Regions from separate parts of the Bacillus sp. 1A genome, predicted to be linked through region 2. Evidence: a T-box and tRNA genes for the amino acid it is inferred to sense, from the RefSeq annotation. Region 2 holds a T-box; the other holds one or more tRNA genes.

Region 1 (19,371 bases), 4.1 Mb from region 2:
TTCCTTGTTTCTGCACAGCAGCTATTAATTCGTCAGAAATTTGCTGAATACGGGGACGAAGTTCTTCGATCATACGTGGTGTAAAGGATTTAGAGACTAGCCGACGTAGGCGCGTATGATCAGGAGGATCTACCGTAAGCATATTTGGCATATTCATTATCCATTCAAACAGTTTACTCACAGGTGTATTCTCCTCAATGGACATCTGCTTATCATGGGGCGGTGTGAATTTCCGTAAATCTTTATGAAAACGCGGGTCTTTCAGTATAGAAACAACATCATCATATTGCAATACGACCCATGCTCCTCCCATACCATAAAAGTCATCAATATGAAAGAAACGCTCTTGTTGCTTGATGAGGTTTTTATAGAACTTAATGGGATTGCGCATAGTTTCCTGTGAGTTCAAATCGTTAAAAGTGATCTTTTTCATTAGTTTCCTCCTTATCAGCGCATAACTATTGAATGCTCTGGTATTAATACTCCTCTTTACCGTATAATTCTATGACCTTCCATGTTGCAAAAATGATACATCTGATTCTCGTATCTAATCAAATGAACATATTTCTCTTCAAGAGCAAAGAAAAGAATTCCTTCTTTTTTGACCCGATTAGGACAAGAAGCAAACATGTATCTAATGGTATAGGAAAATTCATGAATAATGAGAAAACTATTTTATAAAAATTAATAATCTAATAACAAGTTGAACTCATATTTTGAAAATTTTATTAATAAAAAAATATAAAATAAAAACTATTCACCATCCAATTCTTATCTAATATAGGGGGAAGGCCTTTGTACCTTTGGGATAACACTTTCTATAGATTGGGGGTATAGATGCATTAGTTTCGAAATACATAAAAGATACAGTATTACAATTAAATTATGAAACGATTATAAAAGGGACGGGAACCGTATGCGCACTTTACAAGGGGATATGGAGAAGCATCAGGAAAATGCGGATTTACAACTAAGTTATGAAGGTGGATAACAAGATGGATATAAATTCTAAATCTGTTTCCATTAAGCCTCTAACAAAGGGTAGACGAATTACTCTAACACTCGGGTTATTCTTCTTATCACCGCTCGTTGCAGAGTATTTGCTAGGAAACATTTCAATTAGCGCAATAGCAGCATTGCCTTTTCTTGCGTTGATGTATGGCTGTGGGTCGATTCTCATTCGGGAGATTACCAGGCGTAGAGGTTACGGATGGCCCACAATGATCTTAATGGGGTTAGCGTATGGAATCTTAGAAGAAGGATTAATCACACAATCTCTCTTTAATCCTTCGTATGCAAATGCCAATCTTCTGAGTAATGCACCTATCCCGGAACTAGGGATAAGCGCTTGATGGACTTTGTTCGTCCTTACATTACACACAGTTTGGAGTACTAGTGTGCCCATTGCACTCATTGAATCATTTATACCTAACCGGAAAACAACACCCTGGTTAGGAAAGATTGGAATATTCATAACTAGCCTGTTATTCGTAGCTGGAATGATATTCACCTTTTATGGTTCGTATGCACAAGGACATTTTCTCGCTACTCCAACACAATTAATCAGTACACTCATTGCTATTTTCTTAGTGATTATCATTGCTGTCAGCATTGGCCATGTTCCAAGCACTTTTGTAAGAGGAGATGCACCAAATCCTTGGGTAATCGGTGTAGTTTCTCTGATAGCCTCAAGTTTATTTATGATTGTCCGTGAGTACAATGCCTGGGGGGTTGTCGTTTTCTGGATATTACTGTTCGCCATAATGACGATCTTATTCTTGCATTGGTCACGGCGCAAAGGTTGGGGTAATATACACGAGTTAGCCCTAGCAGCAGGAGTACTCCTGACTTACGCATGGCACAGCTTCATCGAAGAACCAGTCATTGGGGCCACAGGGACCGTAGACCAGATTGGTAATGTGGTCTTTTCACTTAGCGCAGTCATTATTCTGTTTCTCGCTATTAAAAGTTTAAAGAAATCTCAGTAAACCTATATTATGACAAATTATATTCTGTGTTTCTATTTTATTGAGGAACGAAAAAAGCCTAATTTCTCAATTTTAATGCTGAGGAATTAGGCTTTTTAATATAGAAGAAACTTATTCCAAATGGAAGAGTGGCGAAATAACGCTGTTATGTTTATGGAAATGTTAGAATTAAAGAAAAACACTATAAAATAATTAAGCAATATGAAGAAGCAAAGTAGAATCTATTCTATGGTAAATGCTACTTCGCCCTCAGTTGTAAGAACTCTGATACTCCACTTATTTAAAGTATGAAATTTATATATTGATATATTTTATTTATAGAATTAGAATTTAACTTCACTTTACATATTTTTGCTGTTTTTACATAAACTATTTCTAAGCCGGTTGAACTAGCGGCTTCACTCTTGGAAAACAATTAGTTTTCCAATCAAGCTCATGAAACCCACAGGCAGACAATCTAAAATATTGTCTGCCAAATCATTAACTTTTTATATAACAAATGACAGTTTCGTACATATCCTTTATATGTTAACAATAATGGAATTCCGGAATTCTTCCCCATTATACAAGTGCTGTAATAGCAGGGAATTAAAGAAGTTACTTGCTCTTTTTTGTATAATTACATTGATTTTACACAAACTATTAATGATTCATTTTACCAATATGAGTCATTTGGACATTTTAAAAATCTTTATGAATTGCTCCTGATGGGACAAGCAATATAGCTTGTCCTGTTTTCATGTTTAGAATATACCTCTTTTATTAACATTAGCTTAAATATAAGTATCACGCACAAGGTTTAGTTGCTTGATATATGGATTAACCAACAGGTCATAAATACCAACAATCATGCAATTATTTGGCCGTATTTAAGTATCTACAGATATTTTGATAATTAACTAGCGATTTAATACATTGGTAGCGTAGTTCTTGAACAAGTTTCATCTAATTAATAGTAAAAATTAAGTATTCATACACTACAATTAAATCATTTACCTTCTTGAACTAATAAAAACTAGCTCAAATTCATATTTTATATCTTTCATTAGTATTAATCAGTATGAAAGACAAGTTGGTAAGGAGGAGACGTAGAGTGAATCAAACTTATGAAGAAAGTGCATTGTTTGAACATAAATTCTGGCTGAGAGTTCTTGGGGATCATGCACAGTTTCTTTTAGATGCTTTAGCTCCAAAAGAGACTGAAGATATTCAGAGAGCCATATATTTTGTAGAAAAATTTGATGAATATTTAAGTCGCATTCATACAGTCAGTTTAATCGAATTCGCAACAGATGCTAAACAATTGGCAGAGGAAATCCGAAAATTTAAGTTGAGTATTATACAAAAACAATTGGAGGGAAAGATTGTTATCCACTTTACCCCAACTTTCATTAATCATATGGTAAATGAAGTAGAAGAGTATATAAACGTATTAGGATATTTAATAAAAAGAGAGGTCCCACCTGTTTTTCATGAGTTACATTATCATCTTGTTTGGTTAACGGATGCGGCTGGTCATGCTGGTTCGATTTCAGGTGAATTAGATTTTGTAGAGAAACGATTGAAAGAGAAGAGTGAGATGTACGCTAAACATTTTGAGCAGTTTTATTTAAAGGCTGTTGAAATGACTGGATATTTACGTACAGAACTTAAACATTTTCCAGCATTGAAGAAGTTTACAAAAGATGTTTCATTAGAACTGAATTTATTTTCACATTTTCTTCATGAAGTAGAAGAATTAGAACTATCTGAGCAAATATTAAGTGCATTGTCTGCGAGAATGGCAGATCATATGGCAAGAGAGGAATGCTACTATTTATTAAAATTAGCACAATCATCTGGATTAGAGATGCCAAAGTGTGATCCTCTTTAAGAGTAGATAAAAAAGCCACAATTATGTGGCTTTTTGTTCGTTTATTCCTTCTTTATTCTTTTCTTGTTGCTCAATTTTCTCTTCTATAAGATCAGTAAGCGCTTCTTTATATTCATCTGCATATTCTTCTGGTTTAAATGGAGTGGTAAGGTGATGAATTAGATTCATTGCTGTAGTTAATTCTTGTTTGTGAATAGGGTGCTCTTCATTATTTGGAAGACCGGGCATATTTTTTATATTCCGAATCTCATCAGGATAATGGATGGTCTGTAGAATAAGGCCTTCTTGAAAGTTACGAATAATAGCTAGATGCGGTTTCTTACAACAGAAATGAACTGCGAACGGTTAGTTATTCAAGAATCCCATCCGTTACACCGTAAGGTGTAGGACTTGCGGCTTTAGCCGTGGGAGTGTCAAGGATAGTAATATGAATAAGACCAAGTTTATTTGTTCTCTCTAAAGCTTCTTTTACTAACAAATAGGGTTTTTCATTCCCAGGGATAGGACCAACAAAATAGGAATGATCAAAAAAATTGAATCAATCTCATCATTTTGGATAAAATATGAAATGCGAATGATTCGCGGCTCATATTTTTTTTGAAGTGCTTCTAATTCTCTATCAACAACAATTATATATTTATGCGGCGCATATTCATAAGCTTTCACAAGTTTTTCATCTTTTACTTCAGTATCCGTACAATCAGGGGCAATCTTTTTATATTTAATAGGGGGTAAGACATTCCTTATGAAGACTTAAAAATTTAATATCTTTTTCTTCTACAGTACTATATAGCCTAATGCCGATGTTTAATAATCCAAGTGAAAGAGAGTCTTTCCATACCGTGTGCATTTGAAACTTCTCCCTCCATAAAAAGAAAATGAATAGTTTTAGTATGAGTAATAAGAAAATTCATATGCATTTTTTATATTTTGGGAGAGACTAAAAAAACTTTAAAAAGGAGGATTCAAAAATGCAATTAGCTACACATGAGTTACGTGATTTAAGTGAATTAATTGCTGGCTGTTACAATACAATTAATACGATGGGTACATATATTCAGCAAGCACAAGATCTAGAATTAAAACAACTATTACAGCAACACTTTCCGCTCCATGTGGAAGACTATAATTTAAAAGTAGAATTTGTCCAAAGCCAGAATACACCCGATATTGAGCGTTTTCAGCCCTCTAAGTTAAATCCAGTATTGGTTTCTTATTTAAAAGCACCTATTGAACAATATCCATCAGTTGCACCTAGTATAAATGGAGCACCTCTAAACGATCGAGCAATTGCTACGGGCTATCTCTTAAATCAAAAATCAGCTGCATTAAATTATGCTGGGGCTGTATTAGAGTGCGCGAATCCAAATTTGAGGTCTTTTTTAGAAAAGGCCTTTTTAAATAGTAGTAGACATGCGTATGATATTTGGCAATATATGGTTAAAGAAGGTTACTATCCGTTATCTCCAGCACCAGACTCTGAAATAAGAGCTATAGCAAGCATTTATCAGCCTATTAATCAGCCGTTAAAATAATATAAGAAATAGGAAGCTGCAAATTTTAAAATATTTAATTAGATTTTATTGGATAAAGCTGAACAGTTTAAATACCCTTGTTCAGCTTTATTTTTTATCTTCTATTTTATAGATATAGTAATTATATAGTTGATTGGAGGATTAAAAATCCAGTTAATGAAAGATAACTAGGAGCTTCTGGTAAAAGAGAAAATATTTATAGGTTAGCCCTTAAAATGAAGATCCTTTTTGTAAAACTTAAATATATATTTTTTTAAAAGTGAAAAAGATAAGGTCTTGGATTTAGTTTTAACTTTATCATAAAAAATAACTGAAATTAAGCAATTGACAAGGAGTCCTTTAAGGTTTCAGAATAACTTTTATACAATCGTCTTTACGATTATTAAATATTTGATAACCATAACTCGCTTCTTCAAGAGGAATTTTGTGTTAATTTGTAACAAAAAAATCATATTTTTTCTTTAGAGAGATTTTGTTTTGCTACCTTGATAGTGACGCGGCAGCACATCAGATAGACATGTTAAGGTTCAAAAAACATCTAAGTCTTTTTCCCTGCCTAAAAAGGAACGAGATTGGAAATATCCCTCAGAAATGAAATAAGTTATGCTGATTTTTAGCCGTTTAGGTATAAAATTTTATTTCTCAGTAACAAGTTTGGAACAACCCTATATATTTTCCTTTGTATATCTTTTGGAACGTATAAACATAGCTTCTTTAATTATCTCTATTCTTGTTTATTTTATTTGATGTTTTAGGCAACTATTAACGAATAACTTATCCAAAACTCTCGAACCTATAAAAGCAAAAATTACTTTCGCAATGATAATCAATACATATACAATCGAACTAACTGTAAATACCGTCATTTAGATAAATTAGAATTAAAACTAATAACCATCGCTCCCCCCAACCAAATACCTGAACATCCTGCAAAAGAAATCCAAAATATTAAAAAGGTCCTAAAATAGCAAATAACATCATCTTTTTATCCATGTGTCACATCTCCTATTTAAAATAGAACCCTATACCAATTACAGTAGCTTCTAAAATAGTAATTGTTAGAAGAATATATACACCCTTTCTATTCAAATATCCATTTTTTAAAAATAAAATCAGTAAATTAACGGTATTGGTCAACGTAATTAACGAATAATCATATTTTACTATACTCTTGACTTCTGTAGATTACAATTGTAATATGATAACCGTATTACAATTGTAATCTAAGAAAGGAGATTGAGTATGAATAGTCTACCCAAAATATCAGAAGCTGAATTAGAAGTTATGAAAGTACTTTGGACTGCGAAATCCTCACTTACAGCAAATGAAGTAATTCAATGCCTTGAGGAAACGAATGATTGGAGTCCTAAAACTGTCCGAACTTTGCTTAACAGGTTAGTAAAAAAGAGAGCAATTTCTTCTAATCAAGAGAAAGGAAAACTGTATACATATACTCCATTAATTTCCCAAGATAATTATTTGCAAATAGAAACAAAATCTTTTCTGAAACGTTTTTATGGCGCTGCGTTAAAACCATTACTTGTGAATTTTATAAAAGAAGAAAAACTTTCTTTAGAAGAAATTGATGAACTTAGGGAAATTCTAGATGACAAAGCTAAACCTCATCGAAGAAGGAATAAATAATTATGTTTGGTATATTACGCAATGTTTATCTTCCTATTATCTTTGATTGGGTAATAGAAACTTCTATTATGGCAAGCATATTAGTTGGTTTGATCTTATGTATGAAAGTGTTATTAAAAAATCAACTAACACCAAGATGGCAATATGCATTATGGTTAATTCTTCTTGTAAGACTTATGTTACCTTGGTCACCTAATAGTTCATTTAGTATGTATTCTTTGCTCTCGCAAGGCTATGAATATCTCCGTTATCCCATGCAGGAAAATATAAAGGTACAAACTTCAAAAGAAATTAATGAGCAAAAAACATATTCTTTCAATTTAAAAGGGGAGAATGAAGTGAAAAATGAAATGATGTTTCAGGATACAGATAAAGGTTTTTGGCATTTATCTATGTATGAAATTCTTCTGTATGTGTGGTTATTAGGTGTACTCTGCTTAAGTTCTTCCATCATAATTATAAATAGACGTTTGCATGTTTATTTACATAAACAATCTATTATTACAGATGACAGAGTTTTACGTATTTTTGAAAGTTGCAAAGAGACAATGTCAATTAAACGAGATATCTCATTACTTCTGGCTGGAAAGATTCCAAGTCCAACACTTCTCGGATATATTAGGCCTAGAATCTTACTTTGTGAGAGACATATTGAACAATTAGATAATAAACAGCTACGATTTATTTTTTATCATGAGTTAGCTCACTTTAAACGAAGAGATGTGGGAGTAAATTGGCTCATGTATAGTTTACTCATCTTAAATTGGTTTAATCCTATTCTTTGGTATGCATATTATGCCATGCGTGAAGATCAAGAAATTGCATGTGATGCACTAGCACTAACTTTTATTGGTCACAAAGAAAAACTGGCATACGGTCATACCATTATTACATTATTAGAACACTATTCTAATTACAATCAAACACCAAGTTTAGCAAATTTAAGTGGAAATAAATATGCATTAAAGAGGAGAATTTTGATGATTAAAAAATTTAATAGAAAGTCATACTGCTGGTCAATTTTAGGAATAGTAACAGTGATCGGCGTGTCTATATTTTCTTTAATGAATGCAAAAACAGCAGAAAACACTAATAAAAAGGAACATAAAGTAGAAAATATACAAAATATAGGTAGAAAAACTAATGGTAATCAAAATATCTATAAACCAAAATATTCATTTGAGCTTGAGGAATCACAAATAAAGAGTCTTAAAAATAAAGGATTACCAACAAAACAAACACTTGTGGAAGCTAAGTCTACAGGGCTGATTTTGGTTCATTCTACGTTTGACAACCGAGAATTAGCACCTGGTTTTTGGATCATGGCTCCTGGTGAAGTCGACGTTATTAAAAAAGAGGAGTATTCAACGAAATACGGAATGAAAAACTATGCAATTGCTGAGGAATGGCGATAGATTTTTAACATAAATTTATGTATAGAGTGAGGTATAAAAAATTGAATAAACGACGTATCTTTATTGGTGCTGCAATGAGTAGTGTTTTATTATTATCAGCATGTGGCAATTCGGACACTATCGCAACATCAAAATCAGGAAATTTAACTAAGGAGGAGTTTAACAAAGAATTAAAAGAAAAAGCAGGGGAATCTGTTTTACAACAAGTAATGTTAGAAAAGATTTTATTAGATAAATACAAAGTTTCAGATGATGAAACAAAGAAAAATGTGGATGAATTGAAAAAAGAAATGGGAGATAATTTTAAATCTTATTTAACACAAAAGAATGTTAGAAATGAAGATGAACTTAAGGATAAATTGAAAACAAAAATGGCTTTTGAAAAAGCTATTAAAGCATCAATTACAGAAAAAGAAATAAAAAATTACTATAAACCAATTTTAAAAGTAAGTCATATTCTAGTAAAAGATGAAAAAACGGCGAAAGAAATAAAAGAAAAAATATATAACAGCGAAGATTTTACTACGGTAGCTAAAGAACATTCAGAAGATCCTGATACCAAGGGAAGAGGAGGAGAATTGGGAGAACTTAATGCATTTCAAATGGATCGGATGGATCCTAAATTTAAAGAAGCTACTTATAATTTAGAAACGGGACAAGTAAGTGAACCTATTAAATCTTCTTTTGGTTATCATATTATTAAAATGATAGAGAAAAAAGAATTAAAACCGTTTAATCAAGAAAAAGAGAATATAAGTAAAGAATTAGAAGCGAAACGTTTAAAAGATCAGCAATGGCAACAGAAATTCTTCAAAAATTTATTCAAACAAGCAGATATAAAAATAACAGATAGGGATTTAAAAGGTACTTTTAAAGAATTTGAAAAATAAAGCCTACTTGCTTTCATGAACTGCCCCAAACCGTGGACACTTAAGAAAGTCTATGATTTGGGGTTTTTGAGTATTTTTATAAGCAACCATCGTTATAAATAGAATCAGAGGTTATAAGACAAATATTAGAAATTTTCTTGAATTTCTCGATGTGGATGCTCCTTATATTCCGGAAAGGAACCTTGCTTAGGTGCCTTTTTATTTGCGCACTTTTTGATAAGGACAAGCATATATTGAGGTATGGGGCACCCCCTCTATAGTTTCATATTTCAATACTCATAGAAAATCCTTGCTATATGAAGAGCACCTACGCTAGTAGATGCTCTCTTTTTATTGGACAAATCGGACGCCTAAAAAGGGAGGATGATGAGTAATTTAAGTGTTACCACGACTGTAAGTGAAGATAATTTAATTTCTAGCATCAATCAAGATACTGATCATATATATGGATTAAAACTGAGAGAATTGATATTAACAGAAAGGATGATAGCAATGGCCAATAACAATTATCGTAGGCGCTACCGTGGTCTGGGTTGCGTATTGTTTGTTGTTAAGGAAAGATAAGGGATAAATAAAAAAAGAGGACTAAAGCCCTCTTTTTAATAAATACCTAATGTGCAGAGATAATAAAGTTGTTTAATTTACAATAAAGGCATTTAAAAAATAATATAGTTATTTAAAAAATCCTTCTTCTATTAACAGGGCAGGCTAGTTGAACAAGAATTGGTTATTTGTCGAATTATTTTTAAACATAAGAGAGGCAAATGTTAGAAAATATAGAATTCTAAAGTGTATTAAATGATTTATTAAGGGAGGCTGTTTTTGTGACAAAACCTGACTACAGAACACCGGTTAAAAACCGAATCAGTGGTGTGTTTGTTCCAGTTCGTAACCTAGAGAAAGCTAAAGAATGGTACATAAAAATGCTTGGTTTGGAAGGGGGAGAAGAATATTTTGGGCATATATTCGTGGTACCCATGGAAGGTACAGCTGGATTAGTTTTAGATGCCATGCCAAAGTGGAGAAAAGAAGATGGTGATATTTCCACTTACCAAGTTCCATCAATTCAGTTTTTAACAGATGATATTCAAGCTGCTTATCAATTTATGAAAGAAAATAATGTTGAACTTGTTACAGAGATTCAGGATAATTTTTATTTTGTGTTCAAAGATCTAGATGGTAATTTATTAATGATTTGTAAAGAAGTATCTTAAAGGTTGTGAACGATCGCACCTAAGCTAACGGGTGCTTAGTTCAATAAGAATTAAACAACTTTATTAATGATTTTTGAGTTTAAATACCTTTAAATGTATAGAAATTAAATAACTTTTAAGAGCCTTACTACACACTAGATTGTAGCAAGGCTCTTATATTTTCATAACAAAATTAAACAACTTTATTATCATTATACACCTAAGGGTTACGCACAAATTGGAATTCCTAACGCTATTAAAGTCAATGCTACTTGAAGAGAAATCTCTAGTCTAGCAATTTCAATTCCAGCAACTGAGACTACTAAAAAAGGTTGTCCATTAACGAACAAAACACAACTGTCCATGCTCACGCCTCCTTTCTAGTAATCTACTACAGTATATGAATTAAATGATAATGTGTAATAGGTAAATTAACGCATTTGATAGAATTAATAAATTTACCTTGTTTTACAAAACAAACGAACACTACGAACGAAAAAATACCTGAGACTATTGCCCCAGGTAAGCTTGTACGATTACTTGTATAATTGATTGTAAAAGCGCTCTGTCCGATTAGTGAAAAACCTTTCTTCAATAAAAGATAATATACTTATTTATATTTCGGATCGAAAGGTTTTACCTAACTGGTTACTAAGGCCAAAATAATGACGAAAATTATATATAAGTGGGCTCCATTTATTTGGGTCAATATGATTTCCTTCAAGAATGATTTCCTTATGAGCATGTACATGTATAGCTTGTGTCTCAACAATTGCAAAATCAGGAGAGTAATCAGGAATTCGAATGTGTTTCACCCTTGCCTCAATTTGTATGGGACACTCCATAATTCGAGTAGGCTTTACCGATTTAGACTCAGTAGGTGTTAATCTACTAATATCATATTTTTCTTTTTCATATATAAATCCATTCTTTTTCTTATAATCTGGAACAGGATTTTTCCCTGTATAGGGGGCTAATTGTTCAACATTCTCCCATAATGAAGGACTCGGAACATTGATTACACATTCAGGATGTCGTTCTAAATTTTCGATAGCTTTCCCGCCAAGTCCAATTCCTAATATAATACAATCGCCTAATGCCCATGATGATGACATAGGGCTGATGTTTACTGTTCCATCTTCATTTAGCGAATTTAGTAAAATCACAGAAGTTCCGTAGTATAGAATTTTAGGTTTAATAATTTCTGTGTTTGGAACCTGAGCCATTTTTTTCATCTTTATTTCTCCTCCTATTCATATGTTCTTCCTTATTTATTGTAGAATATAAACATTTCGATTATCATCGAAATATGGATTACATTAGGGGGAATTAAAATGAACGCAAATCCAAATGTAGCAATGATTGCTACTCTTGTGAGTGAAGCTTCTCGAGCAGCAATATTAACAGTCTTATTAGATGGTAGATTCCATCCTGCAAGCGAATTAGCATATATGGCAGGAATCAAACCACAGACGGCTAGTTTCCATTTGACAAAAATGGTCGACGCGAATGTAGTTACAGTTGAGAAATAGGGGAGACATCGATATTATGGAATTCGAAATCCGGAAGTTGCTCAAGTTATGGAGTCATTTTTATCAATAGCTCCACCAATTGAAATTAAATCATTAAAACAGGCTTCTGAAGATAAAGCGATGCGTTTTGCAAGAACATGTTATGATCATCTTGCAGGGAATTTAGGAGTACAATTAACAGATTCTTTAATTAAAATAGGTGTTATTTATGAAGAAAAGGACGGGTTTACTGTTACTGAAAAAGGAGAGTCATTCTTTGCAACTTTTCAAATTGATCTTGAAAGGGTTAAGAAAAAGCGTCGTTCATTCACACATAAATGTTTAGATTGGAGTGAAAGACGTCACCACCTTGCGGGAGCATTAGGAAATGCCCTTCTAGAAAGACTATTAGAATTAAATTGGGTTCAACGTTTACCTAAAACAAGAGCAATAAAAATTACTTCTGACGGGAAAAAGGGACTAAAAGAAACATTTTCTTTTGATATTACATACAACTAAGTTTTGAATATAAAACAGCCGATTTAGCCTTAAAGGGTTAAAGCCGGCTGTTTTGTGTTGAAATTTACTTAACATGGTTTTTTTCAAAAATGCTGGCGGTACCCCATCGCTATCAAGCTAAGGTTTTCATAAACCCCCTAAATGAAAAATTTCTTTCTCTTCAAATAGTTACTCTGAGAAGTTAGCTTATTTTTCTTTTTGGAGACGATTCAAAATCTTAGCTAGATACGCATGGGGTAATTTTTAATTCTTAAGTTGATGACAATGCGACGCTACCCCTTTTAGGAAGGGAATATCAGTTAAAGAATATTAATATTCTTTAACTGAGCAACAGTTCCAAAACTGATTTTTAATAGAAAAAAGGGTTACAAGATCGATTGTAGCCCTTTTTCCAAGTGTTTTTTTGTTTTATACGATTCCTATAATGATTACAAGACAGAAGTATGATTCGAAATAGCGTTGATTATATGAACCCAATCGTCGCAATGAATTTCGTGCCCCGATCCTTTTAGGGTTAGTAACAAAGCATGCGGAATTTCATTAACAAGAGCAAGACCGTGCTCGTATGGAAGCACTGTATCTTCTGTACCATGGATAACCAAAGTTGGTATATTAATTCCTTTTAACTTCCCCTCATAAGAATCATCGCCTTTAAGAAGGGAGTGATTAAACATACTAAGTAGATTATTTGCTCGTTTTATTTCTTTTTCTACCTGCTTATAAGTCCTCTTCTCATCAAATTTATGCTTTGAACCACAGAGTAACGCTGATCCTGCAACCAAGTAATTTGCAACAGATTCTTCATCCGACCAATTTAGTTTGGCCCCATTAGCATGGTAAGCGAGTATCTTCTCGTCAATCGGAGGCAAATTACGGTTGTTGTCTTCAGAACCAAAAATACCTGATGCAATCAAAGTTATACTTAGAACTCTCTGTGTGTTCCTTAAGGCTATAATTTGAGCAATCATTCCACCCAATGACATTCCAACAATGTGTGCTTCGTCAATATGATATGCATCGAGTACCCCAACCGCATCATCAGCCATATCTACCACAGTATAATGGGAACTCCCCGGCTCATAAGTTGTTGACCGTCCGACATCTCTATTATCATAACGAATTACATAACGGCCCGTATCAGCTAATTGTTGACAAAATTCTTCATCCCAATAAACCATTGAACACATGGCTCCCATAATCAGTAGTACTGCTGGATCTTCTAAATTGCCAAAGCTCTCTGTACATATATCAATTTCATTAATTTTAATAATTTTTTCATTCATGATTAACTCCTCATTTCATTCGTATTTATTTAATAAAAAAGACACAATCAAATAAACCCAAACATCTTGAAAAAAATAATTGGGCATAACAAATTGTGTTTAAAATTAACGTAAACGAATGAACTTGATAATCATGTTAAACACTCTCCTATAATAAGTGAATAAGGGTAAAATCCTTATTCACTTATTATAACATACCTCTATCAGTTGTAATATTGGTTCGTTGTTTATTTTTTAATAATTGAAAAAATAAATCTTATTGTATAAATCCGCACTCTTAGTAGAAGAAAAGAAGATGTTTATGATATGCAAACCTAATTAAAATGATGCATCATTATTAGTAGTCAATAATGAATAGAATTTTCGTTTTGGGGTAATTTTGAATTCTTAAGTTGCTGGGCATGTGTAGAGAGGGCCATTTTGATTAATCTTTATTCGAGATGCCTTCTTTTCGTTTGTAAAGAACCCCTTCATAAATAGTTTTTATTTTCATATATCTTAAGATAAAAAGAATCTTCGATACGTCTGTGAAGTGTTTCGAAAGATACAAATTTTAAAACATGTTTAACTTTCATATAGTGAAAATTTTCTTCAAAAGATAAAATACAAGCAGTAAAACGATATCTAGAAGGTACTGAAGGCGGAAAAACCATTGCTAATTCTATAGGGGTTCATCCTAGAGAACTTTATCAATGGATTAAACGGTTTGAATTTTCAGGGGAAAAGGCGTTTGAAAAACGCTATACAACGTTTAATGAATATCCTGGGATTAAAATGTCTTGTTCGATTAAAAAAATATCGTTCATATAAAGGGACTGTCGGGAAATTCGCTCCTAATATTTTAAAACGTAATTTTCACGCATCAAAACCAAATGAAAAATGGGTAACAGATGTGACAGAGTTCCACTTACATGGTAAAAAACTATATCTATCACCCATTTTAGACTTATATAACGGAGAAATTATAGCTTACAACATAGAACATAGACCTGCGTATTCCCTTGTCTCTAAAATGTTAAATAAGGCGTTTCAACGTTTGAATGATAAGGAAACTCCTATTTTACACTCGGATCAAGGTTCGCATTATCAAATGCGACAATATCATCAGTCGCTTAAAAAACATAACGTTATCCAAAGTATGTCCCGTAAGGGAAATTGCTTAGATAATGCAGTCATGGAAAATTTCTTTGGCTTATTAAAGTCTGAATTACTTTATCTTAAAGAGTTTGAAAGTATGGAACAATTTAAGCAAGAACTAGAAACTTATATTCATTACTACAATCACAAAAGAATTAAAACAAAACTAAAAGGATTGTCCCCTGTGCAATACAGAGTTCAATCCTTAGTAGCTGCTTAATATATTTGTCTAACTTTTTGGGTTCAGTTCATAGGGGACGGGTCCTTTTAATGGAACGATAGATCTTTATGGGATTACCAATACGTTACCATAAAAGGTAATTAATTTCCAGTATATAGGTGTTGAGAAAGCTTTTTATAAAAACTTCATTTTGTACAACAAGCAGTCAGCTTAATTAGCTAACTGCTTGTTGTACAAAAGAAATTAGGCCCTACAAGCTCGGATATGTAACTTTAAGTTACAGTTATAGTATGTACAGAACTTGAAATGCTATGTGGGAACAACTTAATAAAAATTTCATTTTATAGGAAATGAAAAAGAGCACCATGTGTAGATGCTCTTTGACCAAGAATTTCAGGAGAAAGTATGAGGTGTGAATTCACTTTTTATAAGATATGCATAAAATACTTTTCTTGTGTCGTGAATATAAAAAAGAGCACCCTTATAGGGCGCTCATACGATAGGAGGTAACTTTTTGAGCTGAATTCTGAGGTTGAATTTATATGTTTTAGAAAGGAAAAATAGAACGAAATTTTATTATTAGTTCAATATAAAAGAGCAGCTAGCAAAAGCTAACTGCTCCTCCAATCATGGAATGTGGTTTAGAAATGGGTTGTCTATAGTATTGACGAAATATTGAGTTTTATTCAGGGGGTAGAGGGAAATGAGAGAAATAAAGTTTCGTGCATGGGTGAAGCTGAATTTGATAATGATTGCAAGATCCGTACATGGAGGATAATGTTGAATCATTTACAGAACCAATTGAAGAACACAGGAAAGGGCACATTATTTTAATGCAGTACATTGAACAAAAGGATTCAGAGGGAAATGAAATATACGAGGGTGATGTAGTTACCTGGTACAACCTGATGATTGAAACAGGAGAAAGAATGACAGGTGTTGTTGTCTACGATACAAAACAGGCTACATATAAGAAATGCCCTATCAATCTTTATAAAGCGAATGCAGGTAATGGTGGATATACAGGATTTGAGTTTAGATGGTACGACAATGTAAAAGTTTTGGGAAACATCAATGAAAATCCGGAGTTATTACAAAACTGAACAAAATAATCCTTTGTGCGACACGTTTCAAAAGCGGGTGAAGAGAATCGAACTCTCGACCAGAGCTTGGAAGGCTCTTGTTTTACCACTAAACTACACCCGCGTGGTCGGGAAGACAGGATTTGAACCTGCGACCCCCTGGTCCCAAACCAGGTGCTCTACCAAGCTGAGCCACTTCCCGTTATGGCGCGCCCGAGAGGAGTCGAACCCCTAACCTCTTGATCCGTAGTCAAACGCTCTATCCAATTGAGCTACGGGCGCTTATTCATGATGTTTTTTCGTCGTTGTATTTTGGCGACTCAATTATCTTATCATACTACATTTTCAAATGCAAGTACTTTTTAAAAAGATTTTTTGATGCGGCCGAGAGGACTTGAACCTCCACGGGGTTTCCCCCACTAGGCCCTCAACCTAGCGCGTCTGCCGTTCCGCCACGACCGCGCGGAAAAAACAAAAGTGAGCCATGAAGGATTCGAACCTTCGACCCTCTGATTAAAAGTCAGATGCTCTACCAACTGAGCTAATGGCTCGTAAATGGCTGGGCTAGCTGGATTCGAACCAGCGCATGACGGAGTCAAAGTCCGTTGCCTTACCGCTTGGCTATAGCCCATCGAAATATTTATCTTCTTTCCAAAGACAAATGTTATTGTAACATAATGTCCAATAAAAAACAACTGCCAAATAGCAGAAGTTAAAATGGCGGTCCCGACCGGGGTCGAACCGGCGATCTCCTGCGTGACAGGCAGGCATGTTAACCACTACACCACGGGACCATTTGGTTGCGGGGACAGGATTTGAACCTGCGACCTTCGGGTTATGAGCCCGACGAGCTACCGTACTGCTCCACCCCGCGATGATACTATTTATATAATTTATATGGTGGAGGATGACGGGATCGAACCGCCGACCCCCTGCTTGTAAGGCAGGTGCTCTCCCAGCTGAGCTAATCCTCCGAAGTGGTGACCCGTACGGGATTCGAACCCGTGTTACCGCCGTGAAAGGGCGGTGTCTTAACCACTTGACCAACGGGCCAGTATGTATGGCAGAGAAGAAGGGATTCGAACCCTCGCACCGCGTTAGCGATCTACTCCCTTAGCAGGGGAGCCCCTTGAGCCACTTGGGTACTTCTCTGTATGGCTCCGCAGGTAGGACTCGAACCTACGACCGATCGGTTAACAGCCGATAGCTCTACCACTGAGCTACTGCGGAATAATAAAGACAATTTGTATCTTATAAAATTTCTTATCGTAAGTCAAGATGTTTTTTCTCAACATCTTGTACAAACGTGACATGTTTATAATATACTGGATTGCGTTTTCACTGTCAAGATGTTTTCTTTATCAGGTTCAGTTTCCCTTTACACTTTCCGCAGACATATCTTTTTGTATTTATTTGACGTCTTCTTACATATTGAAGCAAACAGCCCATACATTCATACGTATAAACCTTTTTTTCCTTCTCTTCATTAATTATTCGTTTACAGAAGCGTGGCGCATCAACTTCTTTCAACAATTCACGAAAATCTCTATCACGGTGCTTATAGCCCCTTCCTGTAATATGTAAGTGATAATGACAAAGCTCATGTTTAATGATTCCGACTAACTCTTCTTTCCCATACATTTCGTAATATCGATAATTCAGTTCAATATTGTGTGTATTCAATAGATAACGTCCACCAGTTGTACGCAACCTACTATTGAACATAGCTCTATGTAAAAATGGCATTCCGAAGTATTGTAGTGATACTTCTTCCACCAGACGCTGTATTTCTTGCTCATCCACTCTCATTCCTCCTAAACTAAAAAATATTTTTACACTTTTCTCCTCCCTTATACATATATTAAATAGTACATATACCCATCCTCATTCAAGAAGCGTGGTTTCTAAAAATATAGCATGAATAGAAATCCACTCACCAACCTCTCATCAATAGCACCTTACATTTTTGAGAGTAGGATTAAACAAGGAGGGATTCCTATGCCTACGTGGCTAAAAAAACAAATGCAACGCGCATATTTTGAAAAAAACCGGTATCAAATTAAATTACTAAATGAATGCTGGTTTTATTATAGCAAAATAAATCAAAGCTCATAATCCATTACACGTTTTATCCCATAAAAAAAAGAGCAGTTTCATCTGCTCTCTTCTCTTACTATTCAATCGGCAACATGGATAGTGCAACGCGACCTTTTTTCGTATCAATATCATCTACCCATACCTTGACGATTTGTCCGACAGATACAATATCTAACGGATGCTTCACATACTGTTTGCTTAGTTTAGAAATATGTACTAAACCATCTTGTTTTACACCTACATCAACAAAAGCACCAAAATCAACAACGTTACGAACTGTTCCTTCCAGTTCCATACCACGTTTTAAATCTTCTAATTTCAAAATCCCTTTTTTCAGAAGCGGTTTAGGCAACTCATCCCTCATGTCTCGCTCTGGACTAATGAGCGCATCTATAATATCAACTAATGTTGGCTCCCCAACTCCCGTTTCTTGCGATAACTTAGAAATCTCCACTTCTTCTAAGCTCTTTTGTAATTGCAATTGCCCTACGTCATCTTTTGATAACCCTAGACTCTTCAATAACAATTCAACATTTTTATATTGTTCTGGATGAATACCCGTTCGATCTAACGGATTTGCCCCTTCTAATATACGTAAGAAACCTATGCATTGTTCATATGTCTTCGCACCTAGACGCGGTATTTTCTTTAAGTCTGTTCGTTTTGTAAATTTCCCTTCCTCTTCACGCTTTGCCACAATATTTTTCGCAACAGTTTTCGATAAACCCGAAACATATTGCAATAACGCAACTGAAGCTGTATTTACATTCACACCAACTTGGTTAACTGCCGTCTCTACTACAAATGTTAATGATTCATTCAACCTCTTTTGAGATACATCATGTTGGTATTGTCCAACCCCAACTGATTTAGGATCAATCTTCACAAGTTCAGCAAGTGGATCTTGCAGACGTCTCCCAATAGAAACAGCACTTCTTTCTTCAACCTGTAAATTCGGAAATTCCTCACGAGCTAAATCGGAGGCCGAATACACACTCGCACCAGCTTCGTTCACAATAATAT
Region 2 (10,628 bases):
CGATAAAAAGCTCTCGTAATTATGGATTTCTTCGGCTGTTCATTTTGTTGCCGTTCAATCCATCTTTCCGTCACCGCAGATGCAGCATACATAAATGCCATACTTCTTTCTGCCCTCTTTACCTTTAATGTATGAAGAAAATCTCGTATGTTAGACAATTTCTTATGTTGTTCTATCGCTTTTACATACACATCAAATATTTGTTCATTATTTGCATCTTTTTGTATAACTTTCATTGCAATTTCAATTGCTTTTGCATTTCTTTTTTTCACTAACACTTTGGCATAATGATATAGAACTTCTGTATGCTCACCATCTAATTGTAGCGCGTATTCAATCTGTACTTGTTCTTTATCTATTTCATCCATCGCTCCATACACATATGCAATCGCATCTAATCGCCATATTTCAGGTACTTCGTCCGCTAATTGTTCTAGTTCTGTCAGTAACTCTTCCTGAAGATTCATTTCTACTGAAAGCTGTGCCAAATATTCCATATTAATATGCAACGGCTCTTCTTTCATCGCCTGAACCATATGACTTTGTTCTTTAGAACGGTTTTCTTCTTTTTCATATATTTCTGCAAGCTGTAAATGTACACCTACGAAATTCCCATCAAGCTCTAAACATGTTTCATACGCTTGTTTCGCTTCTGTCAATTGCCCTAATGCCATAAGTGTTTCACCAATTCGGTAATACGGTAATGCCGTTTCCTTTTGTTCTATCGCCTTATTATACCTTTTCATCGCTTGGCCGTACTGCCCAATAGATTCATATAAAATACCTGTATAACAACCGTATTCGCTTATTTCATTTCTTTCTTTGTGTAACGTTCTTAAGAATGCTATACCTCGTTGTACAAATACCGTTCCTTTAATTCGATTCACATATTCATCTAACGTACTTGCTACATTATATTCGCTTTGCTTTATACCACTCTCTAACTTAGACAATGCTACTTTAAACCCTTCTTCATTTCCACCAAGTTCAACCTCAGCATCCCATAAAACCATTCCAGCATTCATAAGAAAATCTTGGCTCTTTTCAATTTGTTTTTCAATACCGAGAATATATTCTTTTGCTTCCTTGTATTGTTCTCTTGCCATATAAACTTGCGTAAGTCCGAAGTGAGAATAAACATCATCATGATTTTCTTCTAAAGCACGATTATACAATGTTTCTGCTTCTTCCAGATTATCATTTTGAAAATGATAGTCACCGAGTTTTACGTATAGAGGTGCCTTATCATCACAATTCTCAATACCTTTTAATAAAATTTCTTTCGTACTTTCCTCATCCTTCAAATCAGACTCGTATATTTCCGAAAGTTTCGTATAAATATAAGGTGCATTACTATCCAAATAAATCGCTACTTTAAGCCCTTTTATCGCTAAATGTAATTTCCCTAAATGATGCGCACATCTCGCGCGCTCATACCATACATGTGCCTCATTTTTATTCTCTCTTAATAGGTCATTAAAAATTTCATACGCTTCTTCATGTCTTTCTAAATCTATTAATATTAATCCGTGATTCGTTAAAGTGAATCTTTCTGGACTACGTTCTAAAGCAACTTGAGAAAACTGCAACGCCTTTTCAGATTGATCGATATACATGTATGATAAAGCGAGAAAACTCCAAGCGATCGGCTGATCTGCGTCTAATTGTAATGAGGAACGAAAACTTAAAATCGCTTCTATATAACTTTCCTGTTCAAAAGCATATCTTCCGTTTATTAAATGATATAAAGCACGATTATTTTTCTTCTCAACACTTGTCAGCATTTGCCCGGCTTTTTCTAATTCTTGAAGGCGAATAAAGCACTGCGCACCATGCAATTTAACAAAATCTGAGTTCGGAAACTTCTCCATTAACTTTTCAATACAAAATATAATAAACTCATTATCTACTTCAACATCTAAATGCTTAACCGTATATAACCACGTATTCGGATTATCACTCGTCTCTTTTAAAAATTGTACTAAGTTATGAATCCCCTCTTTATCATGTTCATCTAAATGATCCGTAAGAGAAAAAATAGATTTAAAATAATGATTTTCTTCTTCTTTTAAAAATGATAATTGTTTCTTCTTTTCTTTCGGAACAAACGTAATCGCTAAACAACCTGTGTAACGATATTTTTCTTGTAACTTACTATATTCCACAATAACTGGTTCTATAAAGTTCGGATCTTGAACATAAAAAGCTTGTAACGTATCATCATATCCAGATAGCACTTGCACATGTGAAGCATGCTCAATATCTATACTTAATAAAACTGGAATCCCTTCATCCAGAAGTCTCTTATAATTTTCCTCATTCCCTTTAAAATAACGATATTCATAACCTAATTCTTCTAAATAAGAAACAGTATCTGAAAACTTCGATCCTGTCATATCAAAAATAAACTCTGCTATTTCATCTTGTGTACGTTTTTCTCCCCATAACTGCAACATCATTTCTAAACTTGTCGGAACACAATAATTATCCTTTTGTACAATAGGAACTATCGGTAAATGCACCTTTTTTCCATCTGGATTTTTTTCTAAATTATGATATAAAGACTCTTTTAAACTTTTTTCTTCTTTTAATAACTGTTGTAAATCTACAAGTTTATTCATTTTGTAAAGCGCTTCTGCACGTAAATGTACAAAGTAAGCTTTATACGCATGATAAGGAAGCTGATTATTTATGTTATCTATTACCGCTAACATTTCTTCATACTTCCTTAAATCTAATAAATATTTTACCTTTTCAAAATGAAAATATGGTACTTGCGGGAACTTTACAATCGCATCATCAATTAGCTGTAATGCACGTTTTTGTTCTCCTTGATTCGCATATAATTGTGATAATAAATAGGTAGATAGCTCTTCACAATCTTTATGCTGCATGCCAGCTATAAATTGTTCTTCTGCTTTCTCCCATTCACCTGTATGCATATAGACGTAGCCCCATTTATCAAATACGGCACGTGCACTGTACGCCTCTGCCTTTTGCATATAGATTAGGGCTTCTTCATTTCGTTTCATTTCCAACAGACATCGTACTAACGTAAAATATGTTTTCGCTAAAAGATCAGCTTCTATCTCTTCTTTATTTACCTCTTCTAATGAGTCTTTTAATAACTGTTCTACTTCAAGTATTTTCCGCTCATCAATTAACTCATCACAATATAAAGAGAGCGTTCTCATATTTGGGAATTTTTTGTAGGCGTAGCGAATGAGGAATGAACTGTATTGGTGCATAAGCCCTTCATCAGTAAGGCGTATTAATATGTCAAACTCCTTATGTGAAGGAACACTAGCAAGCCAACTCTTCAAATAAGATAAAGTATTCTTTTCTTTTATATATGAAATTTCATTATTTATTTCCTGTAATCCATCTATAAATCTCTTGTCTTTCAAACAAGCATCTAACTGCTTAAAATCTAGCATGTATTCACCTCGAATATTTATTTGTACTGCTACTTGCTTAGATTTTACACATCATATTGTAGGTATTCAACTAAAATCTCTTATAATGGATGGTATTAATTAATATTATTCAAATTTATAACAAAATATAGTAAAAATGATTGTTTTCCCCCATATTTTGTTTAATTAAATGGAATAACGTAACATGAGGAGCTTATCTTTTGGAAGCTGAAATCCGTACATAAAATTATATCGGCGATAATTTAAATATATCGACGATTTTCAAAATATATCAGCGATTATACGGTGGATATCGACTTACCGACAAAAAATGACAATCCTCAAAATACCTCTACCTTTTAACATTCTATGTCACCAAATGTAATTTTCATATTCGGAGCATATACTAAAGAAGAATGCATTTGAAATGCTTTAAAAAATCGGAGTTCAGCTTCATATTGTGCTAGCGCATCATCATATATTAATCCTCTAGTCATTAAACGATCTATAAATTGTTGCTTATCACCTGGATCTCCTGCAATCCCCTCTTCTTTTAATGAGTGATACAACTTTTCTTTACCATTATGATGCATATTAGAATCTAAAAAATTTACTTTATCACTTACTCTACATTCAATATTTTTCACGCCTAATTCACTTAAAAACATCGGGATTTTCATACCAATATTCCCATCTTTTCCGCTTCTCTGCATGTCACTTTCAAATAACTTCTGCAAAGCACCTAGCCTAATAATTTCCGATTGATTCTCTCCATTTAAAGAGTATGAAGACATATATCCAATGTGGTTCAAAACAGATTATTTTTCCGTTCCTTTTAACTGAATGTATCATTTTTTGTAGCATCGTTTTTGGCGAACTCATATGTAGTCAACTACCCCCACTGAGATGAAACATTTCAGTAGAGGCTTGAGTTCGAACGCTAGGTCTTTTCGTCTATCGCTAAACAGTTGACGCTCTAACATTCATGCCACCTTATGGTAACACCCCAAGTATGTTTTTGGTTGGTACTGGCAACGAACGATTGTTTTCCCACTTGCACCACCCTTTCGAAAAAAAGCAGTTCTTCCTTCTGAAAGAAGCCACCACTCAGATGAATCTGGCGTGTGCTACAAGCCCCGACAAGTCGAGTACACATGGATGGTTGACACACCCACTAAGCTATGCGCGAAGCAACAGCCTTACGTTTTTGCACTTCTAATAGAATCGGCGTTTTCACTTTAAGACTTTCATCCAATTCTACAACTTTTGATTTTTCCAATGTATTCAGCGCACCATTAATATCAGCGTGAATACATTTCCCTGATTTACTTTTGTACAGACCACGAGTGATTCGTTTACCGCTAAAGCGATAATGCGTCCTATCATCCTTAGACCAAACTGGAACCGGATCTTTATCCAGAAAACTAGCTTTTGAAGTATAGCTTTCTTCTTGTTTGAAAAATCGTATCCCTTCTTTTACACATTTATTCTCAATTGCTGCAAGCAGTTTATGAAACGGGATTTGAACAAATGTTTGATTATTCTTTTTCCCCATATCAGATTTTTGTTTCCAACCAACGTTATATCCTACTACAACCGTATCTATGTTACATGCTTTCACTTTTTTAAATAACAGGCCTACAGTTTGTGAAATATAACCGTTTATTTGTCGTTCTCGTTTATGCCAAAGTGCAGCCATTTTGTTCGTTACAACTCGTTTAGAAAGTCCATTTTCTACATTTTTCAGTTGTAGATTACGTATCATTTTGTTGAAGTACTGGTTAATGGATTTTAATTTTTTTCCATCAATTAAGAATGTATCACCTGTATTTGTTGCGCAACTTACTAATCTATCTACACCTAAATCGCAACTCAAAGCGTTACTAGTAGTCGTGGATGGTTGCTTCATTTGAGAAACGTGCATTTCATATGTGTAATGCACCTCAAAGAACCGACCTTTTTGCTTCGGTACAATCTCAATGTAGGAGATTTTTTTATTTCTTATATTTTTTGGCATACGTATTTTAATGGAACCGAATTTTTTCCTGAACGCAACACTCATCGGAATCATCCAATACCCGTTCTCATCCACTTTTGGAGCTTGATAGATTTCAATGATTCGTTTGTCAGTGGAACGAGAATAATTCGGAAACTTAGGACGACCTGTGAATTTTTCAGGTTTTTTCTTCCACTGTTCTAATGCCTTAAAAAAGCTTTTTACTTCTGCATATAAGGCTCTACGAATGGCTTGGACAGAGTTTGATTGTATGCCCCAGTAGTTCATATCGGCTTGCATGGCGGTATCCACTTCCTTTACAGTAGCCATTCTATTATGATTCAAATAACTTTGTTTCATCGTGTACAACCCAACATTTCGCAATGCTTTTGAACTATGCGACATGCGCTGAAGTAAACGAAATGCTTTAGCTGTGAGGCACGCTCGCCCGAGATTTTGTTTTTGCGTGAATCGTTGCATGTTTTCTCTTTTCTTTTGTTTACGTAATACTTTCACTGCTTTCTTTTTAACCATTGTTTTCACCACCTTTCTCAGAGAGTTCATTAAAATTATTAATTACTTTCGGCTCAAATAACCAAGTGATTATGATTATCTAATTTCGTTATCTTAAGATATATTCCCTCCTTATCTAAGGGTAGATTGTATCGTAAGACAAAAGGACAAATATTCGCCCGGGAACATCGTTATGAACGAAACAAAATAGTTCAGTCTACCTTCTGACGGCAATTCATCTCCACCTGAATTGTTGGGTTTCACCCGTAACACAAATCAGATGGAATCTTCTTGCCGAAAAAGATAAAAAAACAACCCAGGTTCATTCTGAAGTGAACCCCGAAAACGGGACACCAATCAAAACACCTAAACCACTTGTTCCCTAAATTCTTTAGGGGATAGGTGGTTTAATTTTTCTTGAATTCGCACACAATTGTAGTAATGAATGTATTCTAGCACAATCTTTCGCACAGTTGTGTTGGATACTTTTGTTATCTCTTGTGAATAGAAAGCTTCACTTTTCAAATGACCAAAGAAGCTTTCCATGACGGCATTATCATGGCAATTTCCTCTCCGGGACATGCTGGTGATCATGCCGTTTTCTTTGGCATACGCTTGAAATTCTTTTGCTGTATAAATACTTCCTTGATCCGAGTGAAGAAGGACATCTTTTACTCTTCGCCCTCTCATTGCTTGTTTCAATGTCTTCATCGCTAATGTCAGTGTTTGTGATTCGCTGATGACACAACTAATAATTTCACGATTAAAGGCATCCATGATCGTTGATAAATACAAGGTACGCTCTCCAAATAAGAGATACGTCACATCTGTAAACCACTTTTCATTTGCTCTGGATGCATCGAATTCACGCTCCAATCGATGAGGGGCTACCATTGGTTCCGCACCATTGATATATTTCTTTTTCTTTCGACGTACTTTTGAAAGAATGTGATTTTGTCTCATGATTCGTAATACTTTTTTATGATTGACACACAGTCCCATTTTTTGAAGAGTAGCGGTCACTCTTCGATATCCATACCGAAATTTATGCCTAAGACAGACGTCCTTTACTTTCTCTTCTATATCATCTTTCCGATCTTCCGTTCTAACCAGCGATAAAATGTGGAACGGGGTAATTCTAATACGTTACACAATTCTTTTATCGTTATTTTTGTTTTTACGTTTTTCCATAAAGTAACTACAGTTTCTGGTTTCAGCCCCTTTCGATTTCCAGATACTTTCCCCATACAAGTAATTTTGTTTTTAGATGCTTATTTTCTAAACGTAGTTGTTCTAATTCACTGAGCTCTTTTGGTCCTTTTCCATAAGAATATTGTTTTCCTACAGGTTGTTGAAAACGATACGTTTGATCTGTACGATACCATTTCATCCATGTCTTAATTTGGGAAACATTTTTAATTCCGAGTTTCTCCATAATTGTACGATTTGAATAACCATCTTTCTTCATTTCAATTACTTTCCACTTTGTTTCTTCTGGGTAATGAACTCTTGTCGTCATACGAAAAAACACCTCCATTGAATTTGCATACTTAGTATGCGAATTCAGGAGGTGTTTTTTTCATGTACCACTATTCGGGTTCACTTCATTCTAAACCCAGGTTTCAGTTCGCTACTATATTTATTTACATCTCCTCAGGAGCTTCCACCCCAAGTAAACGTAACCCCTCTTTTAATACAACTGTCACAGCATAAACTAATGCCAGTCTACTGTCTTTCTCTTCGCTCTCTTCCAATATACGAACATTACCGTAGTATTTATTAAACGATTGTGCTACATCTAATACGTATTTCGAAATAATTGATGGCTCATTTTTGTTGAAAGCTGCTTCAATTACTTGTGGGAACTTATTAAGTAATTTTACGACGCTCCAGCTATGATCATCTTTTAATGCAAACGTACACGTTTCAAACTCTACACTTTCTTTTCTTAAAATAGAGCAAGCACGTGCATGTGTGTACTGTACGTACGGTCCTGTTTCACCTTCAAATTTCAGCATATTTTCTAATGAGAATTCAATATTATGCATACGCTCATTTTTTAAATCATGGAAGATAACTGCGCCAGCGCCGACTTGCTTTGCTACTTCTTCTTTTTGTTTTAAATTCGGATTTTTCTCTTCAATATTTTGTTCCGCAAGTGCAACGGCTTCTTCTAGCACTTCTTCTAATAAAATAATTCTGCCCTTACGTGTCGACATTTTCTTACCGTCTTTTAAAATGAATCCAAACGGTACATGTTCCATTCCATCAACCCAAGTAAAGCCTAGCTTTTTTAATACAGTGAAAAATTGATTGAAGTGTAAGCTTTGTTCTGGGCCAACTACATATAACGCTTTATCAAATGCATATGTGTTTTGACGGTATACAGCTGCCGTTAAGTCACGTGTTGCGTAAATCGTCGCACCATCTGATTTTCTAATTAAGCAAGGCGGCATTCCCTCTTCTTCTAAATTAACGACTAACGCGCCGTCAGACTCTTCAAGCAAATCATGTTCTTCTAAAATTCCAATAAAATCTTCCATTAAGTTATTATAAAAAGCTTCTCCTTGAAAATTAGTAAATTCAACACCGAGAAGTTCATAAATACGAGAAAATTCTTTTAATGATTCGTGACGGAACCAATTCCAAAGCTCAACCGCTTCTTCATCACCTTCTTCTAATTTCTTAAACCAAGCGCGTCCATCTTCTTCTAGTTCTTCGTCGTCTTTTACCTCTTCATGGAATTGAACATATAACTTAAATAGTTCACGGATTGGATCTTCTTTAACTACTGCTTCATTTCCCCATTTTTTATAAGCCGTAATTAACTTTCCAAACTGTGTTCCCCAATCCCCAATATAATTAATTCCTACAACTTCATAACCACATTTTTCAGCGATATGTTTCAATGAATTACCTATCATCGTAGAACGTAAATGCCCCATTGAAAAAGGTTTCGCAATATTAGGAGAGGAATAATCAATAACTACCGTTTTTTCACAACCAAAGTGATTTTGACCGTACTCTTCTTTCTCCGCTAAAACCGTTTTTAATACTGCATCACTTACAATTTCACGATTAAAAAATACATTTACGTAAGGACCAACGGCCTCTACTTTCGTAAAAAATGGATCACTTAATTTCTCCGCAACTTCCTTTGCGATAATAGCTGGTGATTTTTTATATTGTTTCGCAAGTGAAAAACATGGAAATGCCGCATCTCCGAATTCATCTTGTTTCGGCGTTTCGATTAAATCTAAAATTTGGTTTTGCGTTAATTCATTCGTGAAAATATTAGATAAACTTTCCGCAAACTGCGTTTTATAATCCATACTACAACCTCCTTCATTTTTAAAACACAAAAAACTCGTCTCTAAAAAAGAGACGAGTTTTAACCCGTGGTACCACCCTTGTTGTTCATTACGAACCACTTTCCCGTTTATAACGAGGACAGGGGGCCTCGGCTTACTCTACTATTCGTTCAAGAAGCATCTCCGAAGTGCGCTTCATCTTTTTCTTCCGCACTAGGCTCACACCATCCCTAGCTCGCTTTCCTTCAAAAAAAAGACTACTCTCTTCATCACAGACAGTATATTTAATTAATTATTGCTTATTATACATCTTTTCAAACAATTAGCAAGGGTCAATTACACCAAAGTGAAACTTAGCACTTTTTCTTTTGTATACGTGAAAATTATGTTTTTCAAATCTAGAACTACGGAAATGATCTTTCAGAACGACACGCTTTCTCGCCACACGCTTCGCTTCCGCAATTGTTTCGTCAGTAATATCATGATACAAAGCGAAGTGTTTTAATCCTTTTATTCCATCTGATTCTATTACAGTTTCTTCAAACATCGGATCAAGGTACACGACATCATAACTATCGTCTTCACATTGTGTTAAAAATGCGTAATGCTCCGTTTGCTTCACATCGATTCGTTGCATTGCTTCATCAATTTCAGAAACAGTTGAAGACCATGTTTTCAAACCATTTTCCATAATATAAGCCATATACTCATTGCCTTCAAGTCCCGTTACTTTTCCGCTTTCACCAACAATATAACTAGCTACAATACTATCTGATGCCATACCGAGCGTACAATCTAATACTGTCATCCCGCTCTCTAATTGCGTGGCTTGTACAAACGGATCGTGTTCTCCGCGCATTAACCTTTTTACACGAAACATCGCTGAGTTTGGATGAAAGAAAAATGACTCTTCCGTTCCTCTCGGATAAATAGCTAATCGATTTTTCCCTACAACAAGTACATCTTGTTCATACTGCTCATGTAGTTTATGTACCGGTACGTCATTACGTTTAACGAAAGAACGATTTAATTCTGCTGCTACCTTATTTGCGTAATCTGTCATTTCTTTGTTCGTTCTTCCTGCTGTTGTTACGATCATTTTTTCACCTCTATATAAAGAAAAAAGGGAGATTTACTCTCCCCCTTCTTTAGCAATTCTTTTCGAAAGCTTGTTCTAAGTTCGTAATAATTTCGTCCATAGTTGCACCTTCAATTTCATGACGGTGAATGAAGTGAACAACTTCTTTTCCTTTTAATAATGCCATAGATGGTGAAGATGGGGGAATTTCTCCGAAGTATTCACGCATTTTTGCAGTAGCATCTTTATCTTGGCCTGCGAATACAGTTACAAGATGATCAGGTTGTTTTTCAGCACGAACAACTGCTTGACCT

The links. A T-box is a leader RNA that pairs with one kind of tRNA and senses whether it is charged. The one in region 2 lies ahead of argS (arginine--tRNA ligase), so its partner is inferred to be a tRNA-Arg.
Region 1: it has a tRNA-Arg gene. The T-box ahead of argS (arginine--tRNA ligase) is inferred to sense a tRNA for this amino acid. The anticodon was not compared.

Annotation. Positions count from the first base shown of each region.
Region 1 is NZ_JBQYLZ010000001.1:318,012-337,382, forward strand. It holds gene ACUN0F_RS01625 (cytochrome P450 family protein) at 1-433, opposite strand, end outside; gene ACUN0F_RS01630 (hypothetical protein) at 996-1,352, shown strand; gene ACUN0F_RS01635 (hypothetical protein) at 1,398-1,988, shown strand; gene ACUN0F_RS01640 (DUF2935 domain-containing protein) at 3,082-3,861, shown strand; partial or broken gene ACUN0F_RS01645 (Ku protein) at 3,883-4,711, opposite strand; gene ACUN0F_RS01650 (spore coat protein) at 4,833-5,396, shown strand; gene ACUN0F_RS01655 (BlaI/MecI/CopY family transcriptional regulator) at 6,639-7,040, shown strand; gene ACUN0F_RS01660 (M56 family metallopeptidase) at 7,043-8,455, shown strand; gene ACUN0F_RS01665 (peptidylprolyl isomerase) at 8,497-9,345, shown strand; gene ACUN0F_RS01670 (hypothetical protein) at 9,712-9,909, shown strand; gene ACUN0F_RS01675 (VOC family protein) at 10,170-10,559, shown strand; gene ACUN0F_RS01680 (DUF3956 domain-containing protein) at 10,766-10,903, opposite strand; gene ACUN0F_RS01685 (flavin reductase family protein) at 11,153-11,773, opposite strand; partial or broken gene ACUN0F_RS01690 (ArsR/SmtB family transcription factor) at 11,873-12,568, shown strand; gene ACUN0F_RS01695 (alpha/beta fold hydrolase) at 12,997-13,851, opposite strand; gene ACUN0F_RS01700 (helix-turn-helix domain-containing protein) at 14,455-14,661, shown strand; partial or broken gene ACUN0F_RS01705 (IS3-like element ISBth167 family transposase) at 14,594-15,208, shown strand; gene ACUN0F_RS01710 (YopX family protein) at 15,937-16,272, shown strand; tRNA gene ACUN0F_RS01715 (tRNA-Gly) at 16,305-16,375, opposite strand; tRNA gene ACUN0F_RS01720 (tRNA-Pro) at 16,377-16,453, opposite strand; tRNA gene ACUN0F_RS01725 (tRNA-Arg) at 16,457-16,533, opposite strand; tRNA gene ACUN0F_RS01730 (tRNA-Leu) at 16,631-16,713, opposite strand; tRNA gene ACUN0F_RS01735 (tRNA-Lys) at 16,730-16,802, opposite strand; tRNA gene ACUN0F_RS01740 (tRNA-Gln) at 16,808-16,882, opposite strand; tRNA gene ACUN0F_RS01745 (tRNA-Asp) at 16,970-17,045, opposite strand; tRNA gene ACUN0F_RS01750 (tRNA-Met) at 17,049-17,125, opposite strand; tRNA gene ACUN0F_RS01755 (tRNA-Val) at 17,150-17,225, opposite strand; tRNA gene ACUN0F_RS01760 (tRNA-Glu) at 17,230-17,304, opposite strand; tRNA gene ACUN0F_RS01765 (tRNA-Ser) at 17,313-17,403, opposite strand; tRNA gene ACUN0F_RS01770 (tRNA-Asn) at 17,407-17,481, opposite strand; gene ACUN0F_RS01775 (SprT family protein) at 17,596-18,054, opposite strand; gene cmpA (cortex morphogenetic protein CmpA) at 18,250-18,366, shown strand; gene ACUN0F_RS01785 (Tex family protein) at 18,425-19,371, opposite strand, start outside.
Region 2 is NZ_JBQYLZ010000001.1:4,386,554-4,397,181, forward strand. It holds gene ACUN0F_RS22435 (tetratricopeptide repeat protein) at 1-3,437, opposite strand, end outside; partial or broken gene ACUN0F_RS22440 (class I SAM-dependent methyltransferase) at 3,776-4,304, opposite strand; gene ACUN0F_RS22445 (RNA-guided endonuclease TnpB family protein) at 4,591-5,946, opposite strand; partial or broken gene ACUN0F_RS22450 (IS3 family transposase) at 6,292-7,444, opposite strand; gene argS (arginine--tRNA ligase) at 7,569-9,257, opposite strand; T-box leader at 9,303-9,518, opposite strand; gene ACUN0F_RS22460 (class I SAM-dependent methyltransferase) at 9,559-10,335, opposite strand; gene ACUN0F_RS22465 (BrxA/BrxB family bacilliredoxin) at 10,385-10,628, opposite strand, start outside.